Regions from separate parts of the Bacillus sp. FJAT-42376 genome, predicted to be linked through region 2. Evidence: predicted binding sites of a transcription regulator. Region 2 holds the regulator's gene; each other region holds the start of a gene.
The links. Region 2 encodes LexA, which represses DNA repair genes until DNA is damaged. Its sites were predicted from a motif close to CGAACATATGTTCG; they were not measured.
Positions count from the first base shown of each region.

Region 1: addB (helicase-exonuclease AddAB subunit AddB) is a predicted target of LexA. The motif match lies at 5,584-5,597, and genes of this name have one in related genera.
Region 3: uvrB (excinuclease ABC subunit UvrB) is a predicted target of LexA. The motif match lies at 6,443-6,456, and genes of this name have one in related genera.

Region 1 covers NZ_CP033906.1:1,582,497-1,593,181, reverse strand. The annotation lists gene addA (helicase-exonuclease AddAB subunit AddA) at 1-2,053, opposite strand, end outside; gene addB (helicase-exonuclease AddAB subunit AddB) at 2,034-5,540, opposite strand; gene CEF21_RS08080 (MFS transporter) at 5,665-6,798, shown strand; gene CEF21_RS08075 (TVP38/TMEM64 family protein) at 6,809-7,426, opposite strand; gene CEF21_RS08070 (YhjD family protein) at 7,658-8,011, shown strand; gene CEF21_RS08065 (competence protein ComK) at 8,008-8,535, opposite strand; gene CEF21_RS08060 (IDEAL domain-containing protein) at 8,792-9,028, shown strand; gene aceA (isocitrate lyase) at 9,386-10,681, opposite strand.
Region 2 covers NZ_CP033906.1:2,427,398-2,438,082, forward strand. The annotation lists gene CEF21_RS12150 (assimilatory sulfite reductase (NADPH) flavoprotein subunit) at 1-1,353, shown strand, start outside; gene cysI (assimilatory sulfite reductase (NADPH) hemoprotein subunit) at 1,381-3,099, shown strand; gene CEF21_RS12160 (magnesium transporter CorA family protein) at 3,274-4,710, opposite strand; gene lexA (transcriptional repressor LexA) at 4,833-5,456, opposite strand; gene yneA (cell division suppressor protein YneA) at 5,607-5,927, shown strand; gene CEF21_RS12175 (YneB family resolvase-like protein) at 5,936-6,598, shown strand; gene CEF21_RS12180 (DUF896 domain-containing protein) at 6,706-6,936, shown strand; gene tkt (transketolase) at 7,043-9,052, shown strand; gene sirA (sporulation inhibitor of replication protein SirA) at 9,206-9,652, shown strand; gene CEF21_RS12195 (YneF family protein) at 9,738-9,959, shown strand; gene CEF21_RS12200 (hypothetical protein) at 10,296-10,502, shown strand; gene CEF21_RS12205 (aspartyl-phosphate phosphatase Spo0E family protein) at 10,603-10,685, opposite strand, start outside.
Region 3 covers NZ_CP033906.1:3,960,443-3,971,127, forward strand. The annotation lists gene CEF21_RS19950 (DUF4097 family beta strand repeat-containing protein) at 1-787, opposite strand, end outside; gene CEF21_RS19955 (magnetosome magnetite crystal formation protein family) at 853-1,170, opposite strand; gene uvrA (excinuclease ABC subunit UvrA) at 1,511-4,384, opposite strand; gene uvrB (excinuclease ABC subunit UvrB) at 4,392-6,371, opposite strand; gene CEF21_RS19970 (CsbA family protein) at 6,673-6,909, opposite strand; gene CEF21_RS19975 (glycerophosphodiester phosphodiesterase) at 6,975-7,700, opposite strand; gene CEF21_RS19980 (ABC transporter substrate-binding protein) at 7,771-9,105, opposite strand; gene CEF21_RS19985 (carbohydrate ABC transporter permease) at 9,150-9,962, opposite strand; gene CEF21_RS19990 (carbohydrate ABC transporter permease) at 9,959-10,685, opposite strand, start outside.

The sequences.
Region 1 (10,685 bases), 840 kb from region 2:
TGCACGCCTCATAATAGCTTCCCTTTTTGTCATACGTGCGGATGGCGGCCATTTCCGTTTCATTCAGCCCGACAATCGGAGATCTTAAGACGGCTGCAAGGGGAATATCCTGGGACGGGTTGTCAATGCATTTCAGAAGCGACATCATAATGGCGACTTCCGTTGCTTCAAAGTACCCCCCTGAAAGGTTTGCGTATACAGGGATTCCCTGCTTTTTCAGCTCCTCCATCATCTGGGGAGCCCATGGCATGGATCGGAGCAGGATGACAATATCCCGGTACATCATATTGCGCGTCCCGCTTTTTTTCCGGTCATAAACCTGGGAGCGGCTGTCAATAAGCTCGCGGATCTTCTTCCCGATCAGCCTCGATTCAAGCTGGACGGTTTCGGCTTCGGGCTCATTCATCGGATTTGCATCCGCCTCTTCTTCTTCCTCCAGTCCCGTCCGGTCCGCAAGCAGCAGCTCGGTTTCCATTCCGGCACTTTCAGGATAGGATGCGCCGAGCTTCAGCTCCGCCTGATCGTCATAATCGATTTCCCCGACTTTTTCGCCCATCAGCTGTTTAAAAAGAAAATTCGTCCCGTCGAGCACTTCCGAGCGGCTCCTGAAATTTTTATTTAAATCGATTCGCTGTCCTGTACCGTCCGCATCCGCTGTAAACCGTTTGTATTTATTCAAAAACAGCATCGGCTCCGCAAGGCGGAAGCGGTAAATGGACTGTTTGACATCGCCTACCATAAACAGATTGCCGGCTTCTTCCGATTCTTTCTTTACAAGCTGAAGGATCGCTTCCTGAACAAGGTTCGTATCCTGGTATTCATCGACCATGACTTCTGTAAACTGCTGGCGGCAGGCGATGGCAGGTTCAGCCGGAATAAGCCGTCCAGTTTCCTCATCCTTCTCCGATAAGATAGAAAGACATAAATGCTCAAGATCCGAAAAGTCCACGAGGCCCTTTTCCTTCTTTTTCTGCTGAAACCTGTCTCCGAACTTTTTCACAAACCCGACGAGGGTTTCAATGACCCCCTTCAATTCCCCAAGGTCCTTCATAGAACGCCGGATATCCCGTTTAAACCAATCCTCTTCAGTTTTTTCCAGCTGCTTTTTCGCACTGTCCCGCAATGATTTTACTTCTTCTGCCAAAGCGGGATCATATTCCTCTCCTTTAACCGGCTTCGCACGCTTCGGTTTAAGAGCCTTGAATTTTTCAGCCAGTTCATCCCACGAGGATTCCGGATCCATGAGGGCTGTTACCTGATTGAGGTAATCGGAAACATCATCCGCTCTGGGGGCCGGTCCTCCAGGCATGCGGATCAGCCTCATCGCCTGCTCCAGACGTTCCTGTGCAAGTCCGATGGAAATCTCGATATCTTCTTTTATAACCGGAAAGTAAGGCTGTTCTTCCAGTCTCGAATTCTCGCTGACATCATATAAGCCGGACAGCTGATCAAGCCATTCATCCGGGTTCGGATTGGATCTCGAAAAATCATAGAGAATGCGGATTAAGTCCTGAAGAGCGAGATCACTTCTGTCCGAAGAATAGCGGTCGGCCAGGTCAAAAAACGCTTCGTTCCCTTCTTTTCCGTATTCCTCTTCAAACAAATCATCCAGCACTTCATCCATCATCAGGGCGCCTTCGGTTTGGTCCGCAATCCGGAAGCCCGGATCAAGATCAATCATGTAGTAATATTTCCTGATGATATTCAGGCAGAAGGAATGCAGGGTTGAAATGGATGCGCGGTTCAGCAGCGTAATCTGCCTTCTTAAATGCAGGGAAGCCGGATTATTCTTCAGCGCTTCTTCAAGCGCCTCTCCTATCCTGTTCTTCATTTCGGCTGCGGAGGCATTCGTAAAGGTTACGACCAGAAGCCTGTCCACATCCGCCGGGTTGTCCCGGCTCGTAATCTTCCGGATCATCCGTTCCACGAGGACTGCTGTCTTACCGGATCCGGCTGCCGCAGCCACAAGGATGTCCTGTCCGGAGGAGGCGATCGCCGACCACTGGTCATCGGTCCATTGACTGTCCGCCGGTTTAGGTAGCTGATGGTTCATTTTTGATGGCCTCCTCTTTTAAGCGCTTGAGTACTTGCTCATTTTTCTCGTCTTTTAATACCCGGTAATCATTATCTTTCAGCGACTGGTCAAACTGGCAGACCCCTTTATACGGACAGAAGGTGCACGGCACCCGGTCCTTCATCCTGTATGGACGGATGTCTGTCACTCCGTTTGTGATTTCCGTTCCAATCTGCTTAAACTCATTTCTCACATGGCGGCGCAGCATATCAAATTCTTCATTGCTCGCAATCGACGAACTTGAGCTGAAGCCTCCGCTTTTTTTGAAGCCTGCCGATACAATATTGGAAGACCCGCTTTCAAGCGTCTGATCCATGAGCTGAATGGCCTCCTCTTCCCCAAGAAGCAAGCCTTTCATTTTGAACTTTTTGAACACCTCTTCCTCGAGGTCCTCAAGCGAGAGCGCGGAGCCTGTCTGAATCATAGGATCGTGAACATGGAAATAAAGGACACCAGCGGGATTCGCTTCCACCCCAAGCCACGTTTTGGAATACGAAATGATCACATCCAGGTAGGTCAGCATCTGAAGGGCGATTCCGTAATACACTTCGCTTAAATTCAGAGCCCGGTCACTCGATTTATAATCAACGATCCGAAGCAGAAGGCCTTTGGAGCTCTCTGCTGAATCCACACGGTCAATGCGTCCCGCAAGCTCCATTGTAAAACCATTTTCGAGCTTGAACCGCATCGGCGGCAAAGGACCGCCTTTGCCGAAGCCAAGTTCAAGGCCGATCGGTGCAAACAGCGAGGCTTTTGCCTGCTCCGAGATGACAAGAGCCGCTCTCGCGATAATTTTTTCGAGCTTTCTCTTTAAATACTGATGCCGGTTCGAACTCATCAGCACCTCTTTTTGCAGCATCGGAGCGAGGTGGTTCACGGCTTCATTGGACAGGGATCTGCATTGATCCTTTGTAACATCCCTCCACGAAACATTCGTCTCCACCAGCCGGTCGGATATCATTTTAAGCGCCGAGTGGAACAGCTGCCCGACATCCGGTGCTTCAAGACGGAACTGCTCCCGTTCCTTCAGTTTCAATCCATGGCTTGCAAAATGGGAAAATGGGCAGCTTCTGAATTGCTCCATTCTCGATACGCTCCCAAGAATATGCTCGCCGTACAGCTCTTTTGTGACTGCGGGCTTCAGGGGCTTTGCCTGATTTTGATAAAACAGACTTCCGGTCACCATTGCGGCATGGCCGGACTGATCATGCCCGATAAGATAGTTATAGGCATCCCACCAGCTCTCATGGACGGGGTATTGCTTTTTCCACGTCTGAAGCTGGGAGCTTAAATACGTAAGGGCCACCGACGGATTCGGCATAAATGAAAGCTGCTCCGGTTCAGGCAGCGATTCCGGTTCATTGACAAACCACTCCTTCACTGCATCGGGAAAGAGCTCCTCCAGACGGCCGATCAGTATAGAAGGCAAAAGGGACTTCCCTTCCGGATCCGCAGATGGATAAGATACATGCAGATGCTCGGAGCCGCTCGTCATCGCCATATAAATCATAAAATTCTCATCCAGCAGCTGCTGTCTGGATGATGGAGCCACCGCAAAACCGTTCCGTTCAAGGAGCTCCCGGTCTTCATCTGAAAGAATGCCGTCCTCTGCCGGCCTTGCAGGAAGCACTCCGTCATTCACCCCGGCGATGAATGTATGCTTCAATGCGTAGAAACGGGAACGCTCCATATCACCGATCAGCACCTGATCGAGCGCAGGAGGGACGAGAGAAAATTTCAGGCTTTCCAGACCGGTATCGATCATGTCCGTAAACTGCGCGGATGAAACCGGCCGGTCACCCATCATTTCCGCAAACTCATCCAGCAGCACGATAACAGCATCCCATACTTGGGCGTGCTCGCGCGCTTCAACGAGCCGCCCTGCGATTTCCGCTTCATTCATCATCCGGTCAAGCTTGGCCGGTATGTCCAGATTCTCAAGAAACAAATAAAGAGCCGATGCTTTTTGAATTCCTGTTTTAGCCTTTTTCAGCGCATCCGCAAGCTCTTTCAAAGGTCCGGCAACAAGCTCCTTAAGCCGGTTGATGAGCTCCTCACGGTTCAGTTCCTCATCCGTAACGGCCGTTTCGCCTTCTAATGAACGAAACCTCCTGTAAATCCATCTTTTTCCGGACGTCCATCTGGAACCGTTTATTCCGTACGCAAGCACATAGTTTTCGAGAATATCCATCTCTTCTCTCCATAGCGGCTTATCTGCATCTGCCGGAAACAAAAAGTCCGTTTTCACCGCCCGGAAGACCGCTTCATAGCGAAAGCTTCCCGTTACCGACTCCAAAGCGGAACGGATCAGTTCAACAAGCGGATGATGGAGCATGGACCGCTTCTGATCGATGAAAAATGGCACCTCATAATCGGTAAAGACCTGTTCGATCAAATCATGATAGCTCGAAGGATTCCGAAGCAAAATCGCGATTTCCCTGAAACGGACCCCTCTTTTCCTCACCAGCTCATGAATCCGGCGGGCAATCCCCTCAATCTCCGCCCTGTGGCTTGCCGCCTGGCTGATGGAAAGATCAGCCGCTCCTCTGAACGGCTTCGACGGCCTCGCATCAAAGTTCTGCTCGAGATGGTGAAGGGATGGGGAACCTGCAAATCTCGGGTATTCATTCAGCAGAACAGGTTCTTCCGTTTCAATATGCAGCTCCTCCGCCATTTTTTTAAAATCGGCATAGGTCATGCCGGTCATGCGGAACAGATGGAGTTCATGCGGCAGATGCCGGTCAAACAGCTTATCCGCTGTAATGGTTACCGTGACGCGGTCCGCCTTGGCAAGAAGGCTTTTGACCGCCTCCATTTCCATCGGGGTGAAATGGTGGAAGCCGTCTATGTATACTTCCGCGTTTTCAAGATACGCGGAATCAGGAATCCGTTCGGAAAGCATGCGAAGCGTATCCTCAGCATCCACATACCGGCCGTCAAGCGCTTCCTCCAGTCTTTCATAAATGGTATGCAAATCTTCCAGCTTCCCGGACAGCACCCGCTCCTTTTCATCCATCTGCTGCTGAATAGACCGGATGTTTTCAAGCAGGGCCTCCGGATTTACGTTATAGCGTTTAAATTCGGTGATCATGGATTCAACATGCTGTATGAACCCGGTCTTGTCGCTTGCTTTGCCGTACACTTTAAAATGCTGCTTTTCATCCTCAATGATTTTCCTCAAGCTCATCTGGATGCCTGTTGACGTGATCGGCTGCTTAGCCGCGCCCGATGTTTCCTGGAGGATCCGAAGGCTGAGCCTTGAAAAGCTGAACACCTGCGCCCGGATCATTCCGTTCAAATCAGGTGTGCAGGCAAGTTCGTATTCCATTTCAAACGTCATCTGATCCGGTACGAGAAAAATAATCGGCGGTCCGTCCGGCTGTTCCCGGAGCCGGTCTCTTATTTCATTTAAAACCATCGTTGTTTTCCCGCTTCCAGATCGTCCTGCCATAAACCGGATCGTCATTAAAATTGCCTCCTTTTTGAATGGTTCCTGAATTCATTATATACGAATACACGTTCGTTTACATCTTCCTGAAAAACGGACAGATGCGCTGCATATAGTGTAACAGAGATTGGGGGGTATGCCTTTGAGCGCGACCAGGTCCGCCGGAATCTTTTTTCTGCTTACAGCCGTTGCTGTCGCAAGCAATCTGTACCTGCTCATTCCGATTTATTCGGAAGTTGCCGATGGAGTCGGCGGGAAGCCGGAAGACATTGTTTGGAGCGCTTCGCTTTTTACCGTTACTTATGCGGTCGGGCTTCTCAGTTTCGGCCCCATTTCATGTTTTTTTGGACGAAAACGGACGATGGCCGCCGCCATGCTTCTTTGTGCGGTCCTCGCTTTTTTCCTTTCCGCTTCCTCTTCTGCCGGCTGGTTTCAGATTCTGAGAGGCATACAGGGATTTTTTTTAGCAGGCTTCGCTCCGGTCGCTTATTCCTATTGCTTTGAAGTGTTTACGGAAGAGTCCAGAACGCATATGATTTCTCTCATCAACGGCGGCTTTTTGATTGCCGGGGTTGCAGGCCAGATCATCAGCTCTGCAGTCACCGGTTATGCGGGCTGGTATGCTGTATTTCTCTGCTTCGGATGTATCTTTCTGCTCATTGTCCTGGCAGCGGTACGGCTGCTTCCTTCCCCAAAGTCCGCAGACCGGCCGCACCTGGACTTCTCCGTCCTGCTCGAGCGCCGTTTACTTGTATGCTATGTACTGACCTTTTTCCTTCTCATGTCTTTTACAGCTTTTTATGATTCGTTCAACCGTCAGTTTGCTGATGCCGGTGCGAGCGTCCTTTTTTATTGCCGGGCACTCGGTCTTTTAGGAGTGATGCTTTCCTTCTGGAGCAGACCGATTATCCGCCGGTTCGGAAGTACGCCTGTTCTCTTTGCGAGCCTCGGAACCGCGGCCGCAGCGCTGTTTATTTCCGCCGCGGTTCCATTTCTTTCCGCTGTCACCGTCATTTCGATCTGTTTCACCGCAGCCATGGCTCTGCTGCTTCCAGCGCTGATTTTACTGATCGGGGAGCAGGCTGGAGAAAAAAGAGCGTCCGCCATTCCCTTTTATTCCTTTTTGCTTCTGGCCGGCGCTTCAGCCGGGCCGATTCTTGCCTATCAGTTCTCCTTCAGCCTGCTGCTGACCGGATTCAGCGTTCTGTTCGCCGCCCTCGGTTTTCTGATTCGCCGCCAGATGATGAAGAAAGATGAAAAAAACCCGGAGTCCTAATCATCCGGGCTTAGTCCTTGTCCAATTTGCTTGCCATCTTGGCATTCAGTCTTTTTTCAAGGATTTTGCCGACGATCCACACAGTGAGCAGCACCGCTCCCGCTATAATCGCCTTTTTAGGATTGGTCACTAACGTGTGCAAATCCTGTCCGACATAGCTTACGATGAAGATCATCACAAGCTTGCCTGTCAGTACAGCCAGCATGAAATTCCAAATACTGATTCTGGATAACCCGGCGACTACGTTCACGGCCGCAGACGGTGTGAATGGAAAGCAGAGAAGAAGGAAGAGCGGACCGAATCCTTTTTCTTCCACCCAGTCCACCATCCGTCTGATTCCTTTATGCCGGCTTAGAAAACGGAAAAACCGTTCCTGTCCAAACTTCCTTACAAGCAGGAATACCGCAAAAGCTCCCGCTGACGCTCCAAGCCAGGAAAGGAAAAAGCCAAATCCGAGACCGAACGAATTCACATTCGCCACAATAAAAACAACAAGCGGCAGAAAAGGCAAAAACGCTTCAGAAAACGGGAGGGCAATTCCAAGCAAAGGCCCAAACGATCGGTATTTCTCAAAAATTTTCATCATGTTTTCCAGGGTCAGGGAATCAAGCAGCGTATGCAGGTCCATTTCAAGCTCCTTAAGCGATTTGAGTATCCTCCTATTTTACCGCCTTTCGGGGAAAACTTAAATATGCAGGTGCTGGAAAAGAAATCCCTCTTGAAAAAATGTTAAAATCGGAATAGAATAAATTACGAACAAACGTTCTATACTAAACAAAGATAGAACTTCTCTGTCCTTAGCTGTGAGCAGTTTGAGCAAGAGGTTAAAAAAACAGAGGATAAAGCGAGGCCAATGAATATGACAAGAATACCAGAAGACGTAAGAGACGTAATCGACCAGGCGATCTACCTGCCAATGACCATCTCCATTCTGAACCGCGATCTCTCCGTCGTTGAAAAAAGTCCATTTAAACTGAAGCAGCCTTACCTTCATCTTATCGAAGAATCCCTGAAGCTCGCCCAAAAGGATCTTCAGCAGGTCAAACAGGAGCTTCACCGCCAAAAAATCAAAGTGAGCAAAATCAAGCATGACGAAGCCTTTACTATGTATTCGTTCCTCTACAAAGGATACGAGGAGCAGCACAGCTACTTTAACCCGAGAATCCGGAATAAGGTATGTGAGCTGCTGCAGGAGTATCTGGTGAAGGTTTAAGTATGGAACGTTTCGCCCGGGCTTCTGCTGTATAAAAGCTGGGTGAACATCCTTTTTTCATTTTCTACACGGGAAGTGATCACGGCACGCAGCTGCGCTGTACGGTAAAGCTGATTTTCAAAAGAATGAATTGAAACGGGCAGAATATACGATTTCCGGTTGGAAAACGTGACAAGTGTCTCCGCCTCGCCAGTAGAAGAATAATGCTCAATATACTGATGGGAAATCCAGGAGCATTGAGGTCTTGAGGATGCAGCGGTCGGGAAAAGATAAATGGAGTTTACAGCGTCCACCACGATTGGCGGCTTATGCGTGATTCCGATAGTGTCCTTCGTTCCCGTCTTTCTCCCCTGATAGCTCGAACCGAAATAGCGGCAGCTCCGATCCACAATATCAAGCGGCCTCATGGAAACCTCATACTCTTTTTCCACCTCCAGCACATAAGAAGAAAGACTCCCATTCGATGCACTGCTGATAATCGCCATCGTATAGCGATTTGCTTCATATTGATTGATTTTTTCCATGTTCGAATCACCTCAAAATGGTTAGGTATATTTAACTAAGAGAAATTTACCACGCACACAGATAGAAGATCTACAAATTTACACAAACCTCATAAAAATGTAACATTTTAACAAATAGCGGTTTTAAATTGCTTTTTTACTGCCTGGACTCCTTTAAATATGCCCTGCGGGATAAATTATCTAAAAATTATAAATATTTAGTTGATTTTCTTCCACTCAGTCCATATAATAAAAAAAAGGCATCAGGGGTGATCCTATGAAGAACAAAAAATCGTATGCAGAGCTTATGAAGTCCCGTCACACAATGAAGAGTGAGGCAGAGGCCGCAACCATGCTGGACATCTACATTCAAATGATTCTGGACGAAGCAGGACTGAAACGAAAACTGGCGCTTCTTGAAACTCAGATTAACGATGCTCTTGACCAAAGAAATAAGCCCTTATTTATGGATTTGTCCAAGCAATACGCCGACGTGGTTCATTGCCTACAATAATGAAGCCAATCCTATTGGATTGGCTTTTTTGTTTTTTGCAAGACTAAAGGAATGGCGTGATCGCGGTGATGAAGCCGTTTTGCCCGTAATCGACATGAACCTGCCCGTAATCGACACGAACCTGCCCGTAATCGACACGAACCTGCCCGCAACCGGCACAAACCTGCTCCGTAACCGGCACGAACCTGCCCGCAACCGGCACAAACCTGCCCGGAACCGGCACAAACCTGCCCGCAACCGGCACAAACCTGCACGTAACCGGCACAAACCTGCCCGCAACCGGCACAAACCTGCCCGGAACCAGAAGCACCGCGGGGTACGATAAAAAGAAGCGGGCTATACGCCCGCTCCCTTTTCTTATACCGTCGTCGTTTCCGACGTAAACTGCTCTGTCTCCGTTGATCCTTTCAGTGCGGTAGTAGAAGAAGTTCCCCCGCTCACCGTCTGGGACACTTCATCAAAATACCCGGTTCCGACCTCGCGCTGATGGCGGGTTGCCGTATAGCCGTACTGCTCGCTGCTGAATTCAGCCTGCTGGAGCTCGGAGTAGGCGGCCATGCCGTGGTCTCTGTATTTTCGCGCAAGCTCAAACATGCCATGGTTCAGGGCGTGGAAGCCTGCAAGGGTAACGAACTGGAATTTGTAGCCCATCTTCCCGAGTTCTTTCTGGAAGCTTGCAATCGTTGTTTCATCGAGTTTTTTCTTCCAGTTGAAGGATGGGGAGCAATTGTAGGCAAGCAGCTTGCCCGGAAACTTTTCATGGATGGCATCTGCGAATTTTTGAGCCTGCTCAAGGTTCGGTTCGCTCGTTTCACACCAGACAAGATCGGCGTAAGGAGCGTACGCAAGGCCGCGTGCGATGGCCTGGTCAATGCCGGATTTTGTCCGGAAGAAGCCTTCAGGCGTGCGTTCTCCCGTAATGAACGGGTGGTCGGCCGGATCGACATCGCTTGTAATCAAGTCGGCTGCATCCGCATCGGTTCTTGCGATGATCAAGGTCGGCACACCCATCACGTCCGCCGCAAGCCGTGCTGAGATCAGATTTTTCACCGCCGTTTGCGTCGGCAGCAGCACTTTTCCGCCTAAATGGCCGCATTTTTTCTCAGAGGAAAGCTGGTCTTCAAAATGAACAGCGGCGGCTCCCGCTTCAATCATACCCTTCATCAGTTCGAACACGTTCAGCTGTCCCCCAAAGCCTGCTTCCGCATCCGCTACAATCGGTGCGAACCAGTCGATGTCCCCTTCTTCCTCCAAAAATTGAATCTGATCGGCGCGCTGCAGTGCCTGGTTAATCCGTTTCACCACGCTTGGAACGCTGTTTGCCGGGTACAGACTTTGATCAGGGTACATGTGGCCGGAAAGGTTGGCATCCGCTGCCACCTGCCATCCGCTCAAGTAGATCGCTTTTAATCCCGCTTTTACTTGCTGCACCGCCTGATTCCCGGTCAGGGCGCCAAGTGCGTGCACATACTCCTCTTGATGAAGCAAATCCCACAGTTTTTCAGCGCCGCGTCTCGCCAGCGTATGCTCGATATCGAGTGATCCGCGTAGTCTGATCACTTCCTCCGCTGTGTAGGTACGGGTAATTCCGTTCCAGCGTCCATCCAGTTCCCATTGTTCATTTAATTGATTAATCCGTTCATTTCTCCCCATTTAC
Region 2 (10,685 bases):
TTAGGAGACAGCTCGTATGAATTCTTTTGCCAGACTGGGAAAGAGTTTGACTTAAAGCTTGAAGAGCTTGGGGGAAATAGGATCTATCCGCGCGTTGACTGTGATCTTGATTATGACGAGACTGCAGCAGAGTGGCTGGAAGGGGTTCTTGGAGAACTGGGCACTTCAGAACAGGAGCAGTCAGCCGCACCTGATCGGGAAGCTGTCACTCCGGCTTCCGGAGCAGCCTATTCAAGGACCAATCCGTTTCAGGCAGAAATTCTGGAAAGGATCAATTTAAACGGGCGCGGTTCCAATAAAGAGACGACTCACCTGGAACTATCCCTTGAAGGGTCCGGTCTTTCCTATCAGCCCGGCGACAGTCTCGGAATTTATCCGGAAAACGATCCGGCCCTTGTCAGCATGGTGATTGATGAAATGAAGTGGGACCCCGAAGAACCGGTGACAGTTGGGAAACAAGGGGAATTGCGGTCTTTAAAGGATGCTCTCACCTCCTTTTTTGAAATAACCGTCCTTACAAAGCCCCTCCTTGAAAAGGCGGCAGCTTTCACGGAAAATCAAAAGCTGAAGGAACTGCTTTCGCCCGGACAAGAAGGGAACCTTAAAGAGTATGTGACAGGCCGCGACTTCCTTGATTTGCTTCAGGATTTCGGCCCGTGGGCAGGATCGGCACAAGAATTGCTTTCTATTCTTCGGAAAATTCCGGGAAGGCTGTACTCCATTTCAAGCAGTTTGGAAGCCAATCCGGAAGAAGTTCATTTAACCATTGGAGCCGTGCGCTATGAAAGTCACGGACGTTCGCGAAATGGGGTATGCTCCATTCTTGCGGCAGAACGGCTTCAGCCGGGAGACCGATTGCCTGTATATGTGCAGCCGAATGAGAACTTTAAGCTACCGGACGACCCTGACACCCCGATTATCATGGTGGGACCTGGTACGGGAATTGCTCCATTCCGTTCCTTTTTGCAGGAGCGCGAAGAAACAGGAGCTGAGGGCAAATCGTGGCTGTTTTTTGGTGATCAGCATTTCGTTACCGACTTCCTTTATCAGACAGAATGGCAAAAATGGATAAAAGACGGCGTATTAACGAGAATGGATGTCGCCTTTTCACGTGATACGGAGAAGAAAGTTTATGTTCAGCACCGGATGCGCGAAAAGAGCAAAGAGCTTTTCTCCTGGCTTCAGGAAGGTGCCGTATTCTATGTGTGCGGCGATGAGAAAAACATGGCCCAGGATGTACATGAGGCTCTTATCGAAATTATTGAACATGAAGGCGGGATGAGCCGTGAAAAAGCAGAAGAATACGCGGCTTCTATGCAGCGGGATAAAAGATATCAGCGTGATGTTTATTAATCCATACAGGAAAGGAGTCAGGTTAGCATGACCAACACAAAACTGACTGCACCCGGCGGTACCCCGAGTGATGTGGAACGCATAAAGGAAGAAAGCAATTATTTACGGGGAACACTGGCAGAATCAATGCTTGAACCGATCAGCTCCGGTATTTCCGATGATGATAACCGGCTGATGAAATTCCATGGAAGCTATCTGCAGGATGATCGTGATCTCCGGAATGAGCGTCAAAAGCAAAAACTTGAGCCAGCCTATCAATTTATGCTCCGTGTCCGCCTTCCCGGGGGCGTGGCTACTCCAGACCAGTGGCTTGTAATGGATGAGCTTGCCCGGACAAACGGGAACGGAACCTTGAAACTTACAACGAGAATGACTTTTCAGATGCATGGGGTCTTAAAATGGAACATGAAAAAAACCATCCAGGAAATCCATGCTTCCCTCATGGATACAATTGCCGCTTGCGGAGATGTAAACAGGAACGTCATGTGCAATCCGAACCCTGAACAATCGGGCATTCATGCAGAAGTATATGAATGGTCAAAAAAATTGAGTGAACACTTGCTCCCTCGCACCCGGGCCTATCATGAACTTTGGCTTGATGAAGAGAAGGTAGCGGGAACAGCGGAAGCGGAAGAGGCGGAACCGATGTACGGACCACTTTATTTGCCGCGGAAGTTTAAAATCGGAATCGCTGTGCCCCCTTCAAATGATATCGATGTCTTTTCGCAGGATCTCGGGCTGATCGCCATTGTTGAAGAGGAAAAGCTTACCGGCTTTAACGTCCTGATTGGCGGCGGAATGGGAATGTCCCATGGGGACCAGCAGACCTATCCGCAGCTCGGAAAGCCAATTGGTTTTTGTACGCCGGATAAAATTCTTGATCTTGCTGAAAAAGTCATAACCATTCAGCGTGATTACGGGAACCGCTCAGAACGTAAAAATGCCCGTTTCAAATACACCGTAGACCGTCTTGGTCTTGAAACAGTCAAGGAAGAATTAGAAAACCGCCTTGGCTGGAGCCTCGATGAAGCAAGGCCATATAGCTTTGATCATAATGGAGACCGCTACGGTTGGGTGAAAGGTTTAAAAGGGAAATGGCACTATACCCTGTTTGTCGAAGGCGGACGTGTAGCTGATTTTGAACAGGTGAAGCTTTTAACGGGACTGCGGGAAATAGCGAAAGTGCATACAGGCGACTTCAGGCTGACCGCCAATCAGAACGTGATCATTGCAAACGTGTCCCAGCAGAAGAAAAAACAGATTGACGCTTTAATCAGTGAATACGGCCTTACAGACGGAAAACACTTTTCGGCCCTGCGCAGAAGTTCAATGGCCTGTGTTGCACTCCCGACGTGCGGCCTTGCAATGGCAGAAGCTGAGCGCTATCTACCGGTTTTGATTAATAAAATTGAAGAAATCGTGGATGAGAATGGTTTGAAAAACGAAGAAATTACAATTCGCATGACAGGGTGTCCGAACGGCTGTGCCCGCCATGCATTAGGAGAAATCGGATTTATCGGCAAAGCTCCCGGAAAATACAACATGTACCTCGGAGCAGCTTTTGACGGCAGCAGGCTCAGTAAAATGTACAGAGAAAACATCGGAGAAGAGGAAATTCTCCGCGAGCTGCGGGAGCTTTTGCCCCGCTATGCGAAAGAGAGACAGGCGGGAGAGCATTTTGGTGATTTTGTCATTCGCACCGGAGTGATTGCTGCAACAACAGATGGAACGAATTTTCACCATTAAATAACAGGGTTTTAAAACCCTGGGCGGAATACGCGATAATTAGAGCAGCGGGACAGGTGAGATCCCGCAGGCTCACGAGGAAACGAACTGCTCGCCCAAGGAAAGCAAAGCGCCTTCTGACTGCATACAGCAGCAAAGTGTAACAGAAAAAAGATGACCCGCTCATATAAGGGGTCATCTTTTTTTCTTCCGTATAATAAGGTTCCGGCTCAAACTGAATATAGCCCCGGCACCAAGCCCGATGCCCATCAGGATTCCGCTGATGGCGACACAGAAGGCAATATACTCGAAAACCGAGTAACGGGCCATGATCGTCCAGTCAATTTTCCCTTTCCAGTCTTCTATCACGAGATTCATACCGTATATCCCGGAGATCACTGTATAGGTGGTTAAGATAAACAGCAGATAATTATTCCGTTTCGCTGAAATTTTTTCTTGGTTCCGGAATAAGCTGTCCAGTGTCTTCTTGACTTCATCATACAATGTGGAGATATGAAACACTTTATTCATTAATACAGCAAGTTCCTGGCCTTCCGTCCTGCTGCTGATTTCCTTAAAGTGATATTTTCCTGAAAACTCCGTTATGGTCTGAATGAGCTGTTCAATTTCTCCGGTTTTGTTTCTTCTATAAAGAAGGGAGTATTGGTAGGACAGTTTTAACAGAACCATTTTATAAAAAAAGTGAAGGAGCAAGTTGTAGTAATGCTGGCCGAACATCTCAGATTTAATCAAAGGAACATGAGTCCCCCGCTGTGTAAGGCAAGTAAAAGCATGATCGCTCACAATATACTGGGTCTGGGGAGCCCAGCGTCTGTAACTGTGCTCCTTTGCGTATTCATCAATGTATTCGGGATCGTAGGCAGAGATAAACGGCATGCCTTCGGGATCGTAGCCGTTAACCTGACCGGAGCGAAACAAATGCTGATTTGAAACATACTCTTCAGCAGACACGAGTGTACTCACAACGTACATTCTTTCATCTACAAAATAAGGGAGGCTCCCGAAGTAAGAGGTTTTATTTGCCCCTGTTTGAATATAAGGAACGATGCAGGGAGCAACCTCCTTAAATATATAATCCTGAATACTGTCATAGGTTCCGTCTTTTGAAAGAACCTGAAGCTGTTTTTTCTTTACTATTTTCGGTTCAAGGACCCGAAACTGGTTTTGGAAATGAAGAACATCCGAAAGCTTAAGATTTGTATCAGCCAAGCGGGTCCTGACCGATATCATCCCAATTTGAAACGGGCAGATAAAGAGATCGGCAGACAGAATTTCCACTTCAAATGAACGCTTCTCATCACCGAACAGAAGGCGTATTTTTGAATGGAGGCTTTTGGAAAAGCGGCTTAGGGATTCCTGTGCTGGTTCTTCCGTAAACAGAAGGTTTTCAATAAACGGCAAAAAGTACTGATCCATCTGATCATGTGACACGGTTTGCCCCGGGCCGTAAAAAGCACCTTCCAACTCCTTTGCTTCGAGCCTGAAAAATTCGTAGCCGGATGATTTTAGCGTACCCTCCATTTTCTTTATGCCTGCAGGTTTAAGGGAAAACGGAAAGATAAATTGACTGGATGATTCATCCAGTATAAGCTCCTTGGATTGGCCGGACATGGCAACCTTCCTCCTGGTGAATAAAAGTAAAGGCAAAATGACCCTATGCAATAGGATAGGGGATAAAGATTTATTTTATCATTTTTTCCCGAAAAAAAAGCCTGTCCCGAAGAACAAGCTTCTTAATGAACCGTGCGGTAAACACCAATCACTTTTCCCAAAATGGATACATTTCTTAACAAAATAGGTTCCATTGAAGAATTTTCAGGCTGAAGACGGATATAATCCTTTTCCTTAAAGAAGCGTTTTACAGTCGCTTCATCATCTTCCGTCATCGCTACGACAATATCTCCATTGTTGGCAGACTGCTGCTGTCTCACGGCAACGAGGTCACCATCCAGAATACCTGCTTCTATCATACTGTTTCCGACAATTTCAAGCATAAAGACATGCTCATCAGGAGAAGCGATCCGTTCCGGAAGAGGAAAATATTCTTCAATATTTTCTACGGCGGTAATCGGAACACCGGCTGTTACCTTCCCGATGATTGGAACGTTGATCACACCCGTTTTTGGAATGCCGGCTCCCTGGTCTTCGTTAAGAATTTCAATCGCCCTAGGCTTTGTCGGGTCTCTTCTTATTAAACCTTTGTTTTCAAGTCTTGCAAGATGCCCATGCACGGTAGAGCTTGAAGCGAGGCCTACGGCAAGGCCGATTTCCCGGACGGAAGGAGGGTAGCCTTTGCTTTTTACTTCCTGTTTAATGAATTCAAGAATGTCCTGTTGCCTTTTCGATAATTTGCTCATCGCTAGCACCTCAAAGTAAGTAATTTATAGTGATTATAGCATGATTTACCTATATATACAAACATAAGTTCGAAAAACGCTTGACCAGGAATGTTTGTTCGCCTTATAATAAAATCAGAAAAAGCGAACAAACATTCTGGAGGGGTTAATATGTCAAAGAGCACATTTGCACTCATAGCATCATTTTTTATTCTTGTAGCAGGAATTGTTTTTGCGGCAGCCGGGGCAGGTACAGACAAAGCACTGGACAAATATGCTAAAATAGAAATCCGTGAAGGAGATACTTTGTGGGATATCGCTGAGGCTCTCGAAGATAAGCATGGCCTGTCGCAGATGGAATTCGTTGAATGGGTCGACAAAGAAAATCATTTATCCTCCATTGTCATTAAACCGGGGGACCGGATTGTCATTCCGATAAAAAAAGATCAGCTATACGATCTTGATTCCCGTATTATAGCATCAGAAGAGTAGGTGTTTGTTTGAAAGCAGCAATCTATTGCAGAGTGAGTACATCTAAAGAAGAACAGGAAACATCGCTGCACAGGCAAAAAGAGGAGCTGACTGCACTTGCCGCATCGCATGGCATGGAGCTTGTCCGGACCATAACCGAACAGGCAAGCGGATACGAAATTGAGAGGGAAGGCATCCTTGATCTTCTCGACCTAATAAAAAATAAAGAAGCAGATGCGATTCTCATCCAAGATGAAACGAGACTTGGAAGAGGAAGTGCCAGAATGGCGGTTCTGCACTGTATATATAAAGAAGGGGCAAAAGTATTTTCCATTGCCCAGCAAGGAGAGCTTCAATTATCAGAAGCAGATACGATGGTGCTCGAAATCGTCAGCATCGTGGAGGAGTACCAGCGGAAAATACATAATATGAAGATCCGGCGGGGGATGAAGCGGGCTATCGAGAAAGGATACGATCCTCGGAATAATCTTACTGACATACATTCCGGTGGAAGAAAGGACAAAATAGAGGTTCCAATAGAGGAAATCGTACGCCTTAGGAGGAATAAACTGACTTTCGCTGAAATTGCCGCTACATTAAGAGGATTCGGATATTCGGTTTCAAAAGCGACCGTGCATAGAAGGTATCAGGATTATCAGGAAGAACAAGAGGCAGCCGAACAGACCAGGTAATCTGTTCGGTTGCCTTTTTAATAGCTTTTTTGTACCATTGCACTATAGTTTGATACGATATCCTGCAATTTTCACCATTGGCGCAGCGGGAATAAAGGAGAATGCACATGCTTTCAAACGATAAAATAGCTAGAATTAATTTTCTTTCCAAAAAGTCTAAATCAGAAGGATTGACTGGCGAGGAGCAGAAAGAACAGAAAAAACTCAGGGAAGAATATTTGCGGACGTTCAGAAGCTCAATGAAAAACACATTAAAAAGTGTAACAGTCGTTGATCCTGAAGGAAATGACGTAACACCCCAGAAATTAAAAGATGAAAAAAATAAAAGATTACACTAAGAATCGAGGATAGGCCTGCTTAATTTAACAGGCCTATTAGTTGTACTATTTGGGCTGTACGGATATGATAAGAAGGTAAATTGTTTACTCGAAAGGATGGTCTATCATGACATTATCTACTATTGATTCTTTGTCCATTGCTACGATACGGACATTGTCTATTGATGCAATTGAAAAAGCGAATTCCGGACACCCGGGTATGCCTATGGGCTCGGCTCCGATGGCGTACAAATTATGGACAGATTATATGAAACAAAATCCTGAAAATCCAAACTGGTTCAACCGGGACCGCTTTGTTCTATCTGCTGGACATGGCTCAATGCTTTTATACAGCATGCTGCATCTTGCGGGATACGATGTGACAATGGAAGATCTAAAGTCTTTCCGTCAATGGAACAGTAAAACTCCTGGACATCCCGAGTTTGGACATACACCTGGTGTAGATGCAACAACCGGACCGCTCGGACAGGGGATTGCAATGGCAGTCGGAATGGCTATGGCAGAACGTCATCTTGCCCATACATATAATAAAGATTCATTTAATGTCGTGGATCACCATACGTTCGCTATTTGCGGAGACGGTGATTTGATGGAAGGAATCTCATCTGAGGCATCTTCTTATGCTGGACATTTAAAGCTTGGCCGTCTAATCGTCCTTTATGATTCAAATGACATTTCACTTGATGGCGATCTGGACCGTTCATTCAGCGAAAACGTGCAGCAGCGGTTTGAAGCAATGAACTGGCAGGTTATCCGTGTAGAAGACGGGAATGATACAGAAGAAATCGGCCGTGCCATTGAAGCGGCAAAGAAAAACGAAGATCAGCCGACATTGATTGAGGTGAAGACTACAATCGGCTTCGGTTCACCAAACCGCGCCGGCACATCCGGAGTTCATGGCGCACCGCTCGGAGCAGAGGAAACGAAGCTCACTAAAGACGCTTACAAATGGACATTTGAACAGGATTTCCATGTTCCGGATGAAGTGTATGAACACTTTGAGAAGACCATTAAAGATTCGGGTAAAAAAGCAGAACAAGAGTGGAATGCATTGTTCGAGGAATATACAAAAGCGTATCCTGAGCTTGCAGCTGAACTGACAAGTGCTATCCAGGGTGAGCTTCCAGAAGGCTGGGACAAGGACGTTCCTGTTTATGAAGCCGGCAAAGGCCTTGCATCCAGAGCCTCCTCGGGAGAAGTGCTGAATGCGATTGCTAAAAATGTTCCTTACTTGTTCGGCGGATCTGCCGACCTTGCAGGTTCAAACAAAACGACCATTAAAAATGTGGAAGATTTTACAGCTGAAAATTACAGCGGCCGCAACATTTGGTTCGGGGTCAGAGAATTCGCAATGGGAGCCGCTTTAAACGGAATGGCTCTTCACGGCGGCTTAAGAGTATTCGGAGGAACGTTCTTTGTATTCTCTGATTACCTTCGTCCGGCTATCCGTCTTGCCTCACTAATGAACCTGCCAGTAACGTTTGTGTTTACACATGACAGTATTGCGGTCGGTGAAGACGGACCAACGCATGAACCGATTGAGCAGCTTGCCTCACTGCGTGCGATGCCAAACCTTGACATCATTCGCCCGGCAGATGGGAATGAAACAGCAGCAGCATGGAAGTTAGCCGTCACTTCCACATCCAATCCGACAGCGCTTGTTCTATCCAGACAAGATCTTCCGACGTTGGAACACTCAGCCAAATTGGCGGATACGGGTGTTGAAAGAGGAGCATACGTCGTATCTCCTTCCCAAAAAGAAGAAGCAGATGCGATCTTGCTTGCTACAGGTTCTGAAGTCGGCCTTGCAGTTGCTTCTCAAAAAGCGCTTCTTGACGAGGGAATTGATGCTTCCGTTGTAAGTATGCCTTCATGGAAACGGTTTGAAGAGCAAACAGAAGATTACAAGCGCTCCGTCCTTCCGAAAAATGTCAAGAAACGTCTGGCGATTGAAGTTGCTTCCCCGCTTGGTTGGGAACGCTATACAGGCGATGAAGGAGAGATTCTTGCCATTAACCGTTTCGGTGCCTCTGCACCAGGTGAAACGATTATGAAAGAGTTCGGATTCACCCCTGAAAATGTCGTGGCCCGTGTGAAGGCATTATTAAACAAATAAAATGTTTTAAAAAGGAGAGCCTGCACATTCAGGCTCTCCTTGCCTGTTTTTCGACACAATTAGTGGTTCCTCTCTCCGCATTAAGACACTCTTCCTCATGCGGTTCCCTATATAATAGGGACATATAGATGCAGCGGCAGGAGGGGTTCACGTTTGAGACATTATTATGTTTACTTAATTGAAGAGGAATTTGCCAGCCATTATTTCGGAAAAGAAGCAAAAATCTTTGACTTGATCCGCCATTATCAATGGACAAGCGTTTATGATGGTTCTTATAATGTTCTTGAACGTCAGGTCCAGTATATTTCGAGAGATATTCCTTCCAGGCAAATCCATGAGCTGCTTACAGGGTACTTATCCTTACGAAAAGGATACAGGCAGGTAGGTCACTTACACAGGATTGTATTAAGCGGTGAAATAGGACAGGCCACTTTAATGATAAAAGAACGCTATATCGAAATAGATGCGCAGGGAAGCTTTGAAGCGGAGACCATCTTTTTTGAAATTCTGCGGAAATTAGACCCGTGTTTTCTCGCAATGGACTTTCAATCCCAAAGATTTGGGTGGCTAAATCCAATTTCAGAAAGAAAATTTGTCTAAAAAAGCAGAAATTATGCAGGAGTTATTGTATAATATCGAAGGGTTTAGTAGACTGTAAACGAGAGAACTTGAAGGAGGAACTACCATGGCTTTATGGCTAGGCATAACACTGATTATAGTTGCTCTTTTGGGCGGCGTTGCGCTGGGCTTCTTTATTGCTCGCAGATATATGATGAGCTATTTGAAAAAGAACCCGCCAATCAATGAGCAAATGCTCCGTATGATGATGATGCAAATGGGAATGAAACCATCCCAGAAAAAAATCAATCAAATGATGAAAGCAATGAACAGCCAGCAGATTAAATAATCTGAACCTGCCTGGAGCATTGCTTTAACGATAGTCACACTTGAACATATCTTTCATAAATTTATGCTTCAGGGTGAATCTTTCATCTGAATCAGGCTTTATACTGTCTTATTCTTGGCTTTTCAGTAAAAACCGCTTTTCCTGTCCGATGGGCAAGGAAAGCGGTTTTTTAGTTGGCTTCTGTTATTTACTCATGCCATTTCTTTCTCGTGCATTAGCGCTATACATTTAAATGGTTCTGACTGTTAAGAGGATTTAAATTACAATATAGGAGCTGAAATCAGAAGGAATATGCTGCTCTTTGACGAATGTTACATTCGAAAGGGAGGGGATGGCATGTCAAAACTCGTGATTGAAATGGTCATAGAAGGTGAGCAGGTTTTTCAGGAGTCAGTCGATTATGAAGTGGTGCAATTAATGATGCAGGCAGATTACATAACGGTCAACATGAATACAGTAAGGGTACACGCCAAGGAAGTGACAAGCAAAGGTGTTGTGAGGTTTTACGGAGTCCATCGAAAACCTGAAGATCAACATTATTGACTTTGAAAGACGTTAAAACTCAGTACGAATGAGCAAGTTCGATGGAGCACCAAAATAAATCAGACCAAAAAAGATGACAGCGCAGCGTCATCTTCTTCATTTATTGGCAAGCATACCGCTGAGAATTTCCAGGCAGGATAATCTGCTGATATTCATAAAGCATTTTATCGAGTTCCTGGCTGG
Region 3 (10,685 bases), 1.5 Mb from region 2:
GGACATCAATCATTCCATGAATCGTCTCGGCTTCTACCGTCTGAAACTGGTGCTGAGCCAATTTTATCTGTCCATTAGCTGTTTCAAGTTCTGCTTTTTCTCCTGAAAGTCCCGTTAACGAAATGACTCCGTTAGCGGTTTTTGCTTTAAAATCCTTTACTGTTAGCTGTTCCCCTCTAATGGGACCGCTAAACAGTTTAACTTTTGCCGAGTCATATACTTTAGATGGCAGGTAGATCCGGACATTTGCTTTCATGGATTTTTTTTCACATTGAATTCGAAGCTTGCTGCCTTCCATTTCACTGTAGAAATTTTTCAGGAATGCTTCCTTTGCCTGAACAGCATCCTCTGTTTGGTACACTTTCGTCTCGCACTCAATCCGGACATCTTCCTCAGACCAAGGGGTAAAGGTGACATTTCCGTTTACAATCTGGACATCCCATTCTTTCAGTCCTTTTCCGCTGAACTGGAAAATGTGCTGAACATCATATGAAGTGCCTATTGCTAAATCAAGATCCATCTCCTTTACCTTTTTGACAGCAAAGTCGATCCAGTTCATTAATTTGGAAGCTGTTTTTCCGGCACCCGTTTCTTCCTGGTTCTCTGAATATGTTGTCTGCTTCTCTTTTTCATCCTTTTTAAGCAAAATAGAAGGAGAAAAGGAGGCCCATTTTTTTTCATGGCTTTCCTTTTCATGATCAAGTTTTTCGATAAGAGAAAGAGCTTCTTCTACTGTGAGCTTTCCTTCCTCTACGAGCTTTAAGATCCTTCGGCGTTCTTCCTGCACAGTGATTCCTCCTCGCGTAATGCAGCTTAATATCACCCTATTCGGCAAGGTGAAAATCAATCCCTTTAAACTGTTTTTAAAATGTTAATGCCTTTTACAATGTTCCAGACAAATACGGCAAAATTAATGAGAAGAATGACTGGAAAACCTGAAAGAAAGACGATTCCAATCAGCTGATCCTGTCCGGCAAAGGCAGTTCCAAGGAAAAGAAAGATATAGACAAGAATGGTTGCGGCAGGAATAATATGGGATATAAATGACTTTTTAGCATGATGTTTTGACCCTGGATCATCCGTTACAAAATAAACAATCAGCGGGAACAGAAACGGGGCAAACAGCACACTGAAATAACAAAGAGAAGACACCAATTTATCGGTTTTCATTCCATTTCAGCTCCTTTTTCTATTCATACGGTTCACGGCGGCATTTGGTTTCAATACAGGACACAATTGAAAAGTTAAATAGGCAGGCTTAAAGAAGAAAAGAGGCGATTTAAAAAGTATGATTAGATGTCCTACTGACTATTTAACTTTAAATGGTTAAAGCTTATTCCCGCCGCAGGGCTCTCTTATACAGCGGAGGACGGTGAGGCTCAGTTTCACCCGGCCCGCTCCTTCCGCAGGAGTGTCGCCCTTCCGCTTTAACCCGCCTGACGTAAAAACGTCACAAGAAAAAGGGAAACGCTCAGAATGCGTCTCCCTTTTTTTGTGAACAGGACTTGGTTTATTTAGCAACAGTTTCTTTTTCTTTCACAAGCTTTTTCATCCGGTCGCGTTCCCGTTCAATAATCGGTTTCAAATAACGGCCGGTGTATGAGGCTTGTTCTTCCATAATTTTTTCTGGAGTTCCTGTGGCGATGATCTGACCGCCTCCATTTCCTCCTTCAGGTCCAAGGTCTACTAAATAATCGGCAGCTTTAATCACATCAAGATTATGCTCAATCACGAGAACAGTGTCCCCATTTTCCACTAGACGCTGGAGGACTTTCAGCAGTCTTGCGATGTCATCCACATGCAGACCGGTTGTCGGTTCATCCAAAATATACAGCGAACGTCCTGTTGACCGGCGGTGCAGTTCTGAGGCAAGCTTCACACGCTGAGCTTCTCCTCCTGAAAGAGTGGTTGCCGGCTGTCCTAACGTAATATATCCAAGCCCGACATCAAAGACGGTTTGCAATTTCCGGTGAATCTTCGGGATATTTTCAAAAAAGCCAAGCGCATCTTCTACCGTCATCCCTAATATATCCGATATATTTTTCCCTTTGTATTGAACTTCAAGCGTCTCGCGGTTATAGCGTTTTCCATGGCATACTTCGCAGGGCACGTATACATCCGGCAGGAAATGCATTTCGATTTTGATAATCCCGTCGCCGCGGCATGCCTCACAGCGTCCGCCTTTTACATTGAAGCTGAAACGGCCTTTTTTGTAGCCTCTCACCTTCGCTTCGTTTGTCGATGCAAACACATCGCGGATGTCATCAAAAACTCCGGTATAGGTGGCCGGGTTTGACCGAGGTGTTCTGCCGATAGGAGACTGGTCAATATCAATGACTTTATCCAAATGTTCGATTCCAAGAATTTCTTTATGCTCACCCGGCTTCGTTTTTGCTTTATGCAGCCGCTGCGCGAGCGATTTATGAAGAATTTCATTCACCAGTGTGCTTTTCCCCGAACCTGATACTCCTGTAACGGAAATAAAGGTTCCGAGCGGGAATTTCACAGAGACATTTTTGAGATTGTTCTCCTGGGCCCCTTTGATTTCAATATACCTTCCATCCGGCTTTCTTCTTTCCGCTGGGAGCGGAATAAATTTTTTGCCTGAAAGATATTTGCCGGTCAGCGATTTCTCATCATCCATGACCTCTTGCGGCGTTCCTGCGGAAATAACATTGCCTCCGTGAACCCCGGCACCCGGACCGATATCAATCAGGTAATCAGCAGCGAGCATCGTATCTTCATCATGTTCGACGACAATCAATGTATTCCCGATATCCCGCATGTTCTGGAGCGTTTCAATAAGCCGGTCATTATCCCGCTGATGGAGACCGATGGATGGCTCATCGAGAATGTACAGAACACCGGTCAGTTTGGATCCAATTTGGGTGGCAAGTCTGATTCTCTGGGCTTCTCCCCCGGATAGGGAACCGGCTGACCGGTTCAGCGTCAGATAATCGAGACCTACATTTATAAGAAAGCTCAGCCGTTCGCAGATCTCTCTTAAAATCAAATTGGCAATCTTCATTTCTTTTTCTGACAGTTCAAGATTCCCGAAAAATTCATGCGCCTGCTGCACAGAAAGAGTCGTGGTCTCACCGACATGGCGGCCGTCTATTTTCACTGCAAGCGTCTCTTTTTTCAGTCTGTACCCTTTACACGATGGGCAGGGCTGCTGAGCCATATATTTTTCCATCTGCTCCCGGATATAATCGGAGCTTGTCTCGCGGTAGCGGCGCTCAATATTTTTCATGACGCCTTCAAATTTCATATAGCTTTCTCTTACTTGGCCAAAGTCATTTTCATAGCGGAAATAGATTTCATCTTTGCCGCTTCCCTCTAAAATTTTATCCAGAAGATTCTTCGGCAGATCTTTAACCGGGATGTTCATGTCAATTCCGTAATGGCTGCAGACAGCTTCCAGAAGCTGAGGGTAGTACTGAGAGCTTGTCGGCTCCCATGGAGCAATTGCATGCTGCTTAAGCGTTAAGTGCTCATTTGGAATAACGAGCTCCCGGTCCACTTCGAGCTTGGAACCGAGACCGTCACATGAAGGACAGGCTCCAAACGGGCTGTTAAAGGAGAACATTCTCGGTTCCAGCTCGCCGATTGAAAACCCGCAATATGGGCAGGCATGATGTTCACTGAAAAGAAGCTCCTCCTCTCCCATTACGTCGATCATGACTTTTCCTTCTCCCAAAGCCAGAGCTGCTTCCAGAGAGTCACTTAGACGGGCTTCAATCCCGTCCTTGATCACAATCCGGTCGATGACTACTTCAATGGAGTGCTTTTTGTTCTTCTCCAGCGTAATATCGTCAGAGAGTTCCATCATTTCTCCATTAATCCGGACCCTTACGTATCCTTGTTTTTTAATATCCTCAAGCGTTTTCGCATGGGTTCCCTTTCTGCCCGAGACAATCGGAGATAGAACCTGAAGCTTTGTGCGCTCTGGGAATTCCATGATCCGGTCCACCATCTGCTGAATCGTTTGCGATGTAATTTCGATGCCGTGATTCGGACAGACCGGCCGTCCTACACGTGCGTAAAGAAGCCTTAAATAATCATAGATTTCGGTAACGGTACCTACCGTTGACCGGGGATTCCGGCTTGTCGTCTTCTGATCAATTGAAATAGCCGGCGACAATCCATCAATGGAATCGACATCCGGTTTATCCATTTGCCCGAGAAACTGCCGTGCATAGGCAGAGAGGGATTCCACATATCTGCGCTGTCCTTCTGCATAGATCGTATCAAAGGCAAGTGATGATTTTCCTGATCCGGAAAGGCCTGTTAATACCACAAGCTGGTTTCGCGGAATTGCCACATCGATATTTTTCAGATTGTGCGCTCTGGCTCCCTTTACAATAATTTGCTCACTGGCCATACTTTCGTCATCCTTCCGCTTTCAGCTCTATTAACAAGTCACGAAGCTCTGCGGCCCTTTCGAAATCGAGGCCTTTTGCTGCTTCTTTCATTTCTTTTTCCATTTGGGCAATGACTTTTTCTCGCTCTTTCTTTGTCATCTTAGCCATTTTCGGTGCTGCCTTACCGGCATCATCTTCTACCGCTTCCATCGTTGCACGGATTACGTCCCGTATCTCTTTTTGAATCGTTTTCGGTTCAACTCCATGGATGCGGTTGTATTCTTCCTGTGTTTCACGGCGCCTCTTCGTTTCGTTTATGGCAACTTCCATTGAATTCGTGATTTTATCTGCATACATAATAACGTGGCCATTGGAGTTTCTGGCTGCGCGTCCGGTAATCTGAATGAGGGAACGCTCGGAGCGAAGGAATCCCTCTTTATCGGCATCAAGAATGGCAACGAGAGACACCTCAGGTATATCAAGCCCTTCCCGGAGAAGGTTAATCCCTACCAGAACATCATGCTTTCCAAGCCTTAGGTCGCGTATGACTTCAATCCGCTCCAGCGTTTTAATTTCGGAGTGGAGGTAGTTGACTTTAATTCCGATTTCACGAAGGTAATTGGTCAGATCCTCAGACATTTTTTTCGTCAGCGTCGTGACGAGGACCCTCTCATTCTTTTCTACCCTCGCATTGATTTCCCCGATCAGATCATCAATTTGGCCCTGAATCGGACGGACTTCAATGTTCGGATCAAGCAATCCGGTCGGACGGATAATCTGCTCCACCATTTCATCTGTGTGTTCGATTTCATAAGGCCCCGGTGTAGCGGAAACATAAATCATGTTCGTCATGTGTTTCTCGAACTCTTCAAAGCGAAGCGGCCTGTTGTCTTTGGCAGACGGGAGACGGAACCCATGATCGACAAGGACCTGCTTTCGCGCCTGGTCTCCATTAAACATTCCGCGCACCTGCGGGAGTGTAACGTGCGACTCATCCACGACGATCATGAAATCGTCCGGGAAGTAGTCAAGCAAAGTATAAGGTGTGGAGCCGGGGGGTCTTAACGTAAGGTGGCGGGAGTAGTTCTCAATCCCTGAACAAAACCCCATTTCCCTCATCATTTCCAAATCATATCTCGTCCTTTGCTCAAGCCTTTGAGCTTCCAGGAGCTTCCCTGCTTCCCTCATCTTAACTAATTCTTCATCCAGCTCTTTTTCAATGTTTCCTATGGCAACGTTCATTTTTTCTTCCCGGGTTACGAAGTGGGATGCAGGGAAAATCGCAACATGCTCACGCTCGCCGAGTATTTCGCCGGTTAACGCATCCACTTCCCGGATCCGGTCAATCTCGTCTCCGAAAAATTCAATCCTCATGCAATGCTCATCTCTTGAAGCCGGGAAAATTTCGACAACATCGCCGCGCACCCTGAATGTACCGCGCTTAAAATCTATATCATTCCGTTCATACTGGATATCTACAAGTCTTCTGAGGAGCTGATTGCGCTCGAGCTCCATGCCGGTCCGGAGAGAGACGACGAGCTCTTTGTATTCTTCCGGCGAACCGAGTCCGTAGATGCAGGAGACACTGGCAATAATAATGACATCTCTGCGTTCAAACAATGACGTTGTTGCTGAATGGCGGAGCTTGTCAATTTCATCATTGATGCTTGCATCCTTTTCTATAAAGGTATCGGTCTGAGGGACATAGGCTTCCGGCTGATAGTAATCATAATAACTCACAAAATACTCTACAGCATTGTTAGGGAAGAATTCCTTAAACTCGCTGTAAAGCTGTCCTGCCAATGTTTTATTATGCGCAATGACGAGAGTCGGCTTGTTTACTTCCTTAATAACATTTGAAACCGTAAAGGTTTTTCCTGTTCCGGTAGCCCCAAGCAGCGTCTGATGCTTTTTCCCGTCACGAATCCCTTCCACCAGCTTTTTAATTGCTGCAGGCTGATCCCCTTCAGGCTTATATTTTGAAACCAAATCAAACCGGTCTTCCACACAAAGGCCCCCAATTCACGCAATATCGTATTCATATTTTACCATACACTGTATGAGAAATTCCAAAGATACGAACTAACGTTTGCAATTTTTTCAACCTATTGAATAGTTTTCCCGCTTTTGCTGTCCGGCAATCTTTTTCTTTATAATTAACCGGGCGGTTCATTCGTGTTATTGCAAGGGAATCCCATTGGAGGAAGCGGTATACGCATGGAGCTGCCGGCATCCGCCCTCTCATGACCCCAAGCGCCGCCAATAGACCTTATAAACAGCAAAAAACCGCGCAGCGCACGGTTTTTTGCTATTTATTCAAATGGTTCGGCTTACGGTTCATTTTCCGTGCATACATCATGCCGGCCACAAGGGAAACCGCATCCAGCCCGACAATATAGTCAAACTCGGTATACCCTTTAAAATAAGAGGCGGCGATGAGAGCTGCCGTTAAAATCGTCCCTACTATATAGCTGTACGTAACTCTCGTAAAAAGCACGACGAGAACAAACGGAAAAATCAATGCTAAGATGGCTTTCGTCAGCATTGTGCACTCCCTCTTCTCTGTTGATATTACCGCTATTCTACCATGCAAACACTGCAATGGATAGGTCATGCTTCCGCTTGGTTCATCAAAAGATCCGGGAAATCCGTCATAACTGCCGCCACTTTCGTCCGGATAAGCTTCCGGTACATCTCCGTGTCATTAATCGTGTAAACTCTCAGGTCTCTTCCTGACTCCATATATTCCCGGCCTTGTTTTGAAAAAGCAAATTCTGCCGGACAGTGGATGCAGTCTGCCCCCATTCTGCCTGCTTTGGAAATGGCATCCGGAACCATTTTTTCAAATAGCCATGCCGCTTCAAACCGGTCACTGATTTTCTTTATTTTCCCGACACTCTTTTCATTGAAAGATGAAAGAACTATTCTGCCGGTCAGCATTTTTTCATCTGCAAGCTTCATAACTTTCTCTTCCAGCATCGGGTATTCGAATACATCATTTTTCAGTTCGATATTCAGCTTCATCCCTGTTTTGTCATCCTGAAACCAGTTAAGTACTTCTTCCAAGTGAGGGACGGCTTCCCGGTAATAATCCGGATGAAACCAGCTGCCTGCATCCGCCTTACTAATCTCACTGTACGACAGATCTTTTACATATCCGATTCCATTCGTCGTCCGGTCAATCCGCTCATCATGAATGACGACCAGTTCCCCATCCTTCGTCATTTGAACATCCAATTCAATTCCATGAGCCCCGGCTTCCTGTGCTTTCAGAAAAGCCAGCATCGTGTTTTCCGGGTAGCGGCCGCTATAGCCCCTGTGTGCGTATATATCCATTCCTGCATCTCCATTCTGAAAAAGTAAAGGACTGCCCAGTATGAACATTCGCTGGACAGTCCTTTGATGCTTACTTCGGCTTGCGGTTGGACATTTCGAGCGATCGTTCTGTTTCTTTTGCTGCCCTGTCCAGCGCTTCAGCGGGAGCTGTTCCCTGGTAAAGACTTTCCATGCCTGTCACAATCTTCTGTCTCGATTTAGGGAATACTGAAATGAGCGCTCCTTGTGTAGCTGGAGATGATTTTGTTTCTTTAAGCTGGTCTACCGTTACTTTTAGCTGAGGGTATTTTTCCCACTCTTTTTTCACGATATCTTCCTCATATGCTTTCGGATTGATGGAGAAATATCCGCTATCCACATGCCATTTGGCCTGCACTTTAGGAGTAGATAAGTACTTCATGAAATCCCATGCGCCTTGCTGCTTTTCTTCGTCAATTCCTTTTGACATCCATAGGGATGCTCCGCCGATGACAACCCCCTGGCGGTCGACACCGTCCGGTACAGGCAGATAAGCAACACCTACGTCAAACGGTGCATTGTCGACCAATTCTTTAATTCCGGCAGAGGAGTCAAGAAACATTCCGATCTTTCCTGATTGGAATGCAGCCCGCATATCATCCCAGTTTTGCCCGGTATTATAAAAAGAACCATCTTTATGCATTTGACTGATTAAATCGAAAACACGTTTCCCTTCCGGTCCGTTAAAGGTCGCCTTATCTGCATCTCCTGTTCGTCCGTTCTCTTTATTGACATACGTACCGCCCTGAACAGCGACCATTTCTTCAAAAAACCAGCCGTAATTCAGAATGGAAAACCCTTTTTGGCTGCCTGTTGTTAATGATTTTGCTGCAGTTTTAAGCTCGCTGTATGTTTGAGGAGCTTTTTCCGGATCAAGACCTGCCTTTTTAAATGCGTCCTTATTGTAGACCAGCACCGGTGTAGAAGAGTTAAAAGGCATAGAATATTGTTTGCCGTCTACTGTATAGTAGTTCGAGATGTTCTTTTCCCACTGGGACGTATCAAAGTTGTCTTCATCTATAAACTTTTGAACCGGCTGGATCTTTTTGCTGTCAATCATATATTTTGTACCGACTTCAAATGTCTGCATGATCGTTGGAGCGTCAGGTGTTCCTGCAACCGTATTAAATTTTGTAAGGGATTCTTCATAGGTCCCCTGGAAAACGGGCTTCACCACTATTTTATCCTGGGATTTATTGTATTCGCTGACGATTTCCTTCAGTGAAGTTTCAAGATCCCCGGCCATTGAGTGCCAGAAGGTCACTTCTACTTTACCGGACGCATTTTTATTTTCCGGCTGTGTCTTGTCTGTTCCAGACTGTGTCCCGCTGCAGGCAGCAAGAAACGCAAGCATGAGTGCTGATAGTAATGCCAATACTTTTTTCATTTTCATTTCACTCCTGTTTTTATATTTATACCGCATATCGCTGTTTACTTAATGGCTCCCTGGGTTAATCCTTTTTGCAGATGCTTCTGGCCCGCAAAGAGCAGGATCAGGGTTGGAAGAACTACGATCACCGCAGCCGCCATAACTGTCCCCCACTCAGATGAAACTTCTTGGGACTGCATTTGCTTTAATCCGATTTGTACGGTTCTTACTTTTTCGTTGTTCGTTACGAGAAGAGGCCACAGGTACATATTCCAAGTGGTTAAGAAGCCATAAATGGCAAGAGTGATGATGCTTGTCCTCGATACCGGCAGAACCACTCCCCAGAAAAAACGGAAACGGCTGATTCCGGCTACCTTGGATGCTTCATAAAGCTCGTGCGGAATGGTTTTAAACTGCTGCCTGAGCAAAAAAGTGCCGAATGCCAGTGCGAAAAACGGAATGGTCAGTGAACTGTACTGATTAATCCAGCCAAGCTTTTGCACCGTCATGAAGTTCGGGACCATCGTAGCCTCCCATGGGATCATCATCGTCGAGATAAAAAGAAAGAAGATAGCATCCCTTCCTTTAAACTTGATAAAGACAAAAGCAAATGCCGCCAGAGAGGATACGATAAGCTGTCCTGCTGTGACAATAACCGAGACCGCGAGACTATTCATTAAAAAGTGAAGCAGCGGTACCTTTTGAAAGGCAGCCTGATAGTTTTCAAAAGAAAAAGAAGATGGAATCAGCTTCCCCTGAAGCACTTCTCCTCCCTGCATAAAACTGATCATGACCGCGTAAACAATCGGGAACATCATAAAAAGAGCAGCTAAAACAAGGACCATGTATAATAAACTTTTTCTCATCCTGCTCATTGATAATGCACCTTCTTTTCTCCCAGCTTAAATTGCAGAATTGTGACAGCGAGGATACAGAAAAACAGCATGACTGCCTGGGCACTCGCGGATCCTGCATTGTAGTTAATGAAAGCATCCTGATAGATTGAATACACGATGACATTCGTAGATTGAACAGGGCCGCCCTTCGTCAGAATATCAATCTGTCCAAACGTTTGAAAGGCATTAATCAGAGAAACAGTCGTGATAAAAAACAGTGTGGGAGAGAGCATCGGCAAGGTAATCTTTCTGAGCTGATAAAAAGACCCAGCCCCTGAAATCCTCGCACTCTCATAAAGCTGTTCATCAATGTTCTGCAAGCCCCCCAGAAGGATGAGGAAAGCGAAGCCTGTGTTCATCCAAATAGTCGATAGGGATACAGCGAGCAGTGCCGTGTTCGGATCCAGGAGCCACTGTGAACCCTCAAACCCTAATAGATTCAAAATCTTATTAAAAACCCCAATCGAAGGATTATACATAAACATCCAAATAACGGACGAAGCCGCGACACTCATTCCCATCGTCGAAGAGAACAGCGTACGGAATATCCCAATCCCTCTCAGGCTGGAATTTGCGATCAGCGCTAAAAACAGCGCAAGTACAATTCCTGCGGGAACCGTGTACAGAACGAAAAGCCCCGTCGCTTTTGCACTGTTGAGAAAAGCTTCAGACTGAAGCAGATAAGTAAAGTTGTCCAGTCCT